2 regions of the Halobacillus seohaensis genome follow, and region 1 is predicted to be linked to the other one. Evidence: predicted binding sites of a transcription regulator. Region 1 holds the regulator's gene; the other holds the start of a gene.

Region 1 (4,047 bases):
TAAACGAGCGATCAAGATCACCATCTAAAGAAATGTCATTAGAATCGTAAAGGACGATAAGTTTACCCAATCCTAGATGCCCAGCTAGAGAAGCTGATTCAGATGAAACCCCTTCCATTAAATCACCATCTCCACAAATAGCAAAGGTATAGTGATCCACAACATTGTATTGATCACGATTATACTTAGCAGCTAGATGTGCTTCTGCCATAGCTAGACCAGTTGACATAGCAAGACCTTGTCCAAGAGGACCAGTTGTTGCTTCTACACCATCTGTATGACCAAATTCAGGGTGTCCAGGAGTTTTTGAACCCCACTGACGAAATGACTTTAAATCATCAATCGTTACATTGTAGCCTGATAAGTGTAGCAGGCTATATAAAAGCATGGAACCATGCCCTGCGGATAAAACAAAGCGGTCACGGTTGAACCAATCAGAGTTACCTGGATTATGGTTCATAAATTGCGTCCATAAAGTATACGCCATTGGAGCTGCGCCCATTGGCATTCCCGGATGGCCAGAGTTTGCATTTTCTACTGCATCAATTGCTAATGTACGGATCGAGTTAATAGATGTTTGTTCGAGGCTGTTTGCCATAATTAAATAATTTCCCCTTTCAAATTCACGTATATGTAACATATATTATCCTATAATGAAAATGCTTAAGTGACAAGCATAGTTATCGAATTACGTGATAAAATGTTCCGAATTTTATTGTTCCCTTAGTATAAATTATTAAACAAAAAGGCCGCACTTAGGGTGAGTGCGGTTATATTAATGCCTTAGTTTTTTTTCTCATTATCCTGCATTTTTTTAAGCTTTTCAGGAGTGACATCTTTACCTTCAGGGTCTACTACTGTCATCCCTTTTAATTGATTCTTAAAAGATTTGCGTACGTTTTTTAAATATTCCTGACGAAGTTCTTGTTGTTCTTGCTTTTCTTCCTCATTTAATCCTTGATCTTTGGATTTATGTGACAGTTCATTTATGCGATTTAACTTTTCGTTTGAAAGCATATAAGAAACTCCTTTTGGTATTAGAATACATAGAAAGACAAGAGCCTGTCGACATTTGTCTTCTGTATATACTAACGTTCCCTATCACTTTTTTCAAGTGTGACAAACTCCTGATACCTTCTATGTACCGTTGCCTTTGAAACATCATATCCTAGTCCTCTTAATGTCGCTGCTATCTCATTGAATGTTAAGTTATTGTTTCTAAGACGCACAACCTCTTCGACTGGAAATGCTAACCTTTCCCTACCAGGAGCAAGGTGTTGGTTCGATAAATTATCATGAGGATTATATCCATTATCAACAGCTTTCTTCATCCCTCTTTTTATTTTCATATTATGGATCTTCCGTTGATATTCTTCAACGACACCTACAATTTGTAAGACCATAGAGTCAGATTCTGACATTCTTATTTCCCCATCATCTGTTAAAGAAAAAACACGTACATTTAATTTATATAGTTGGTGATACAAAGCAATTTTGGTATTTCCCCGTCCTAACCTTGTTTCATCTTGAACAAGTAGCAAATCCGCTTCGCCTTTAGCAAATTGCTCAAGCAGCCGGAAAACCCCTTCTCTTTCTATTTCATATCCACTCGCTTTTTCTTCAATACAATCCACAACTTCGATAGATCTTTTGTTGGCCATCGCTATCAATTCAGATTTCTGTCTGGCTAGCGAACTCATTTGTTCTTCTTTCTCTGTACTTACTCGACAATATAAAATAGCTTTCATGCATCTCTACCTCTCTTCTAAAGCTTCCCTTCAAGCGTACTATACGCTAGTCACCATAGAAAAGTATAGAAACACTAAACTAGCAGCAAATAATAAAATATAAGTCACATCTAATTTTGAAAGTTTATTAAACATAGTTCCACTCCTCGTCATTTAGAACAAACGTTCCTGGAAACATTTGTTCGCTTTTGATGGTTATATTACATAAGAACGTCTGTTCTTGTCAACACCTTTTTCGAACGCTTGTTTGTGTATTTGAACATCACATGATAGAATGTAGTTACTATAAACCTATGTTCGAGGTGTTCAATTATGAATAAACTTTCAAAAAGGCAACAAGAAATACTAGATTTCATTAAAGAACAAGTATTACTTAAAGGATATCCACCTTCAGTTAGAGAAATCGGCCAATCAGTAGGATTGGCGTCGAGTTCCACGGTCCACGGGCACCTTTCTAGATTAGAAAAGAAAGGGTTTATACGGAGGGATCCAACAAAACCTAGAGCAATTGAAGTCATTGAGTTAGAAGAAGAATCCACAATACCTAGGGCAGAAGCTGCTTATGCCCCTCTAATTGGTAAAGTAACTGCTGGTTCACCAATCACAGCCATTGAAAATATTGAAGAATACATTCCACTGCCAGACTCCTTGGCGGGAACGGATGATAATAGCTTTGTTCTTATTGTACAAGGAGAAAGTATGATTGAAGCTGGAATATTAGATGGAGATATGGTGATTGTTAAACAACAAACAACTGCTGATAACGGAGATATTGTTGTAGCCATGACGGAAGATGAAGAGGCTACTGTTAAACGCTTTTTTAAAGAAAGTAATTTTATTCGCTTGCAACCGGAAAACGCCACTATGGAGCCCATCATATTAAACGATGTATCCATTTTAGGTAAGGTCGTTGGCTTATACCGTACTGTACATTAATCTTGTTAACAAAAACAGCTAGGAGCAAATGACCATATGCTCCTAGCTGTTTTTGTTTATATCGTTCCATTTCAAGTAATACCTACTTATCTATGTTATTGGTTGCCAATATAAGAAGTCAGCTAGGTAACTTAAGTTACTTCTTAGAACTGGTTCTAAACTAGATTAATTACAATGCACAAACGATTCACTTAGAATAGTAGTATATTGATATATTAAATCTCTGTATTTATATTAAAGAAAAAAAGGAGTTATTCAATAAACGAGACAGGATTGTTGAAGACTCGATTCCGAGATGATTGTGTGGAGAAAGAGGCAGCGGGGAAGGAGTCGCGTGCCATATATTTCCATCGGAATCATATTGTTCTCCGTTTTTGCTAAAGTATGAGATATCTGTTATATCTATTGAGCCACTTAGATAAATTGTTAAAAACAGGTATGATGGTCTTTTTAAATAAAGCCCGCCTAATTAAGGGCCTTGACATAAAGCCACTGTGGTTAATAATTTCAGTCCATAAACAGCAATTAGGAGGCTTACCTGGTGTGTACCCCCATTCTCCGGTGAAAAGCAGCGGAACAGCCATTCTTTTATTCCACAATCCGGGGTTTAGTTGAACAAGAATATCATAAAAAATGCTCAGAGCTTTTTTGCTCCAAGCATTTTAATTATGGCGTTTCTATCCTGTTCATATGTTTACTAATCATAACTTTGTTTCATCTTCTGACTTCAAATTTTGCACTTCAAAACTAAACACGTTAATCTTTCTTATGATGTTTTTTATGATGTTGATCCCACTTTGGCACAAAATCATTTTGTTCTAACTTATTATAGTGATCTTCGAATTTAGAAATCATTTTCAGACCCTTTTCTTCATTAAATACCCCGTACTCAACATATTTGTTGATAATTTCTTTTTTCTGATTAAAGGCTTCTTTTTGTAGAATTGCCATCTCTTTTTGCTGCTCTTCAGTTAATTTCACATCAGAAAATCCTTCCGCTTCCGTCTCTGATGGTAAGAATCCCATAGTTCCTATAGATAATAGAAACGCAACTATTAAACCTAACCAAACTTTATTCATTAATACAACTCCTTTACCTATTTGATTATTAGAGTGTGCAGTACTTTCAAATTTATCCTTCGTATGGTAATTCTTTTGTTTACTGTGGACAATAGATAAACTACTAGATCCGAGATATATAAGTCCAAATAAAAATGCCCTGACGCTTAGAGCGCCAGGGCATTTAACAGTTAATAAGTTTGTAGATATTGCTCACGTTCCCAAGGGTGTACTTGTGTACGGAACATATATTATAGGAAGAAACTCGATCAAAGGTTATCAAATATTTTGATTTAACGGGCTT
Region 2 (4,047 bases), 430 kb from region 1:
TATGTCTGAAAAATTACAATGATCCATTTTTTCAGTGGCACGGTTAAGAACCATGAGTCTCGATGATGCTCGATCTATTAATGGAACTTGAGCAATCAAATCTTCTGGCAAATCAAAATCATATGTCTTAATGTTCATGTGAAACTCCTATTCTAAATTAACGAATTTTACTAATTAAATAAAAAATTAAGGTTAAAACCACACTTGCAATAATTGAAGTCATAATTGGAAAGTATACCGTAACTGGACCCTTCTTAAAACTGAAGTCACCTGGTAGTTTGCCAAATAAACTCCAAACTAATCCAATAACAATAAAGACGACCCCTATTACAATAAAGACTTTACCCATGCCCGTCAAGAGCCTGGCACCTCCCGTTGAAAGTGTTCATAAGCCTTATCTGTTAACATTCTGCCTCTAGGGGTGCGTTGAATAAAGCCCATTTGAAGAAGAAAAGGCTCATATACATCTTCAATCGTTTGTGACTCTTCACCAATTGTCGCAGCAATTGTATCAAGTCCGACGGGTCCCCCTTTAAAGTTATCCATAATAGCAAAAAGCAGCTTATGATCAATATGATCAAGACCTTCCCCATCCACTTGAAGCATCTTTAGGGCAGTTTGTGTCGTCTGTTCTGAGATAATTGTATCTCCCTGTACTTGAGCGATATCTCTTACACGCTTAAGCAACCGATTAGCAATTCTTGGTGTACCCCTTGATCTTCGGGCTATCTCAACAGCCGCTTCTTTTTTTATACCCACGTGGAAAATTTCTGCCGTTCGCTCCACTATGGAGCATAGAGCATCTGCATCATAATAATCAAGACGGCAGTGGACTCCAAACCGATCGCGTAACGGAGCAGACAGCAGCCCAGCTCTTGTTGTTGCACCTACTAATGTGAAAGGGGGCAAATCAAGACGAACAGAACGCGCACTAGGTCCTGCTCCAACAACAATATCTAAACAAAAATCTTCCATAGCCGGATACAAGATTTCCTCTACGGAACGTGGTAATCTGTGGATTTCATCAATAAATAGCACGTCTCCGGCTTCGAGGGAAGACAATATAGCCGCTAAATCACCAGCTCGCTCAATCGCAGGTCCTGAAGTCGTCCGAAACTGAACACCCATTTCATTGGCAATTATAGAGGCTAGCGTTGTTTTTCCTAACCCGGGAGGGCCAAATAGTAAAGAATGATCTAAAGGTTCTTCACGCATTCTTGCTGCTTCAATAAAAATACGTAAATTCTCCTTAGTTTTATCTTGACCAATGTATTGCCGAAGTGTTTCGGGACGTAAACTAAGCTCTATATCCTGCTCTGCATCTTGAACCTCACCTGATATCATTCGATCTTCCATCCTTTTTCCTCCTTTCCTTTAGGACTTCATGAGAAGCTGTAATCCCTGTCTAACATAGTCATCAACATTTGAATTCTGAGCTTTAGCCAATTCTGGTTGTATCATCTTGAGTTCTTTATCAGAGTAGCCTAATGCTTTTAATGCCTCTAATGCCTCATCCAATCGAATTCTTCTTTCTTTTGCTGTAAGATCTTCTTCATAAAAAATAGTCTGTTCATTGTCTTCATCAGGGAGCCAGAGAACTAATTTCCCTTTTAGGTCTAGGATCATTTGTCTAGCCGTTTTTTTACCAACACCAGGAAATTGTGTAAGGTATTTTTCGTCTTCTTGTTCGATAGCTGATACAAACTCAGGAACACTTACACTACCTAAGATGGCTAAGGCTCCTTTAGGGCCGATCCCTGAGACATTTAAAAGTTTAGCAAACAAAAGCTTATCTTCTTTCTTTTTAAAGCCAAAGAGCAGTTGCTGATCTTCTCGTATATAGTGATAGGTGTGTACCTTTATCTCTTTATGTAATTCATCTTGAAAGTTAAAAGGGCTGGCACAGAGGATTTCATAGCCAATCCCTTGAGTTTCTATTGCTATTGCTTCCTCATCTATGGTCGTTAATTCTCCTTTGACATATGCGATCATGGTGAATATTCCCCTCTACTACAAATTCTTGTTTAGACCTCATTATATCACACAAGCACATGTTCGTATAAGTAAGAATCAATAGAATAAACTGCTCTTTACACCTAAGAGTAGCGAATCATACAAACCAGTAGACAGGGCAGGAACAGAATGATGGTTCCGTTGTTAGAAACAGAGAAAGGGCTCAAGAGAATGATTTGCTCCCCCCTTACCCACATTGAGATGAACGGCACCGTTTGAATAAAGTAGGCTCCGAAATCTTAGTACTATGGATGAAACTTTCGTGAGTATGACAGTTGAAACTCGGGCTGCCGAGGCCTCGTAGGGAGTAACGAACGAGGAAACTTTTATCATTCACAAATTTGAAACCGTGGAACTTAAGATTTTAAAGGCACACAAAAACGCTTGCATTTAAATCCAAGCGTTTTTGTGCGCAAATTACCCAGTAGTTTTATTTGCTTTTTATAATGTTATTGAACCTTATTTTAACGTTTTCTCCACGATAACTGTTCTCTGACTTCACACATTGGTCTTGTCATTTATTTATATTTTCTCCAGTTTCTTTTGAAAGACGATCTCTCCTATTTTTTGGTCCTCAACAACCCAGCCATCGTATTCCGCCCAAAAATCTTCCATTGCCCAAATCTTCTCCACCGATTCCTCCCTTTCAACAAGCCTATCTTCGTCATATGTTTTTAAAATGACTTTTAATTCCAAAGGGTCCTCGAGTGCAAAAGCCGGAACTTTTTTTTCATCCATCGGTAAAGAAGAACTTGCGAAACTATGATGGGTTGCTTGTTTTCCTTCTTCGTCTACTATGATAGGTTGCATCATGAAACTCACTAGGAAAAACGTAGTCACCAACACTGTATACACTTTATTTCCTCCTTATAAAAAAGCTGTTGTTTCTATTATGCTCAGAAACAACAACTTTTATAAGGTAAACCATTTAAGAGAGTTTCTCGACTACCTCATCATCCGCATCTAGATTGTGATAAACTTCCTGGACATCATCATTATCTTCCAATGTATCAATTAAATTCAACATCTTCTCGACTCCGTCTTCATCAAGCGGAGTATAAGTCGTGGGGAACATAGTTACATCTGCTGAGTTAAAAACATAACCACTCTTCTCAAGCCCTGCTTTCACATTTGTAAAATCTTCAGGTGTGGTGAATACTTCAAATTGTTCTTTACTTGCTTCTAGTTCTTCACCACCTGCTTCAATCACTTCAAGCATTAGCTCTTCCTCATCTACTTCCACTTCTTTACGATCAATCACTAAATAACCTTTACGATTAAACATAAAAGCTACACAACCGTTTTCCCCAAGGTTTCCACCGTTTTTACTAAAAGCATGGCGTACTTCTGCTGCTGTTCGATTCTTATTATCAGTTAACACAGTAACCATTATTGCTACACCGCCAGGACCATAACCTTCATAGGTGAATTCTTCATAGCTCACCCCATCCAGATCGCCGGTAGCCTTTTTTATAGCACGGTCAATGTTCTCGTTGGGCATGTTGTCTGACTTAGCTTTATCAACAGCTAAGCGAAGATTCGAGTTCATTTCTTGATCTGCTCCACCTTCTTTAGCTGCAATGAAAATATCACGAGCATGCTTCATAAATATTTTGCCTTTTTTCGCATCTTGTGCACCTTTTCGGCGCTTTATATTATTCCACTTTGAATGGCCTGCCATAGGTATCTCCTCCCCTGGAGCAATACTTTTCCCTATAAATATATCATAAAAACCATTCATTAGTAACTTTCGTTTATTCCTGGTTCTGATTAAAGAATTGCTGAATTCGTTTTTGCAAATCCTTTGGTGCTTCCGCAGCTTTAATCCTTGCATTATCGTCCTTTTTTTGATCCCATACATTTATATTCGTATAGACGACAATAGGTAGCTCCGTTACAGTCGCGGCTTTTTCCATAACTTTTTCTTCTATATCTTTATCTCTTCGATCATAAGGATTGATCATTACAGCAACATAGGCTTTTTCTCCATTAGTGAATGCTTGGGTTAACGTAATTTCTTTTAGCTCATTCACT

The links. Region 1 encodes LexA, which represses DNA repair genes until DNA is damaged. Its sites were predicted from a motif close to CGAACATATGTTCG; they were not measured.
Region 2: ruvA (Holliday junction branch migration protein RuvA) is a predicted target of LexA. The motif match lies at 2,045-2,058, and genes of this name have one in related genera.

What each region holds. Positions count from the first base shown of each region.
Region 1 is NZ_JBHSZV010000004.1:17,836-21,882, reverse strand. It holds gene tkt (transketolase) at 1-598, opposite strand, end outside; gene ACFQIC_RS00350 (DUF896 domain-containing protein) at 784-1,017, opposite strand; gene ACFQIC_RS00345 (YneB family resolvase-like protein) at 1,089-1,748, opposite strand; gene lexA (transcriptional repressor LexA) at 2,061-2,684, shown strand; gene ACFQIC_RS00335 (DUF2680 domain-containing protein) at 3,441-3,764, opposite strand.
Region 2 is NZ_JBHSZV010000004.1:443,217-447,263, forward strand. It holds gene queA (tRNA preQ1(34) S-adenosylmethionine ribosyltransferase-isomerase QueA) at 1-138, opposite strand, end outside; gene ACFQIC_RS02575 (DUF2905 domain-containing protein) at 158-349, opposite strand; gene ruvB (Holliday junction branch migration DNA helicase RuvB) at 355-1,356, opposite strand; gene ruvA (Holliday junction branch migration protein RuvA) at 1,375-1,992, opposite strand; gene ACFQIC_RS02590 (BofC N-terminal domain-containing protein) at 2,536-2,868, opposite strand; gene ACFQIC_RS02595 (YebC/PmpR family DNA-binding transcriptional regulator) at 2,942-3,694, opposite strand; gene ACFQIC_RS02600 (YhcN/YlaJ family sporulation lipoprotein) at 3,768-4,047, opposite strand, start outside.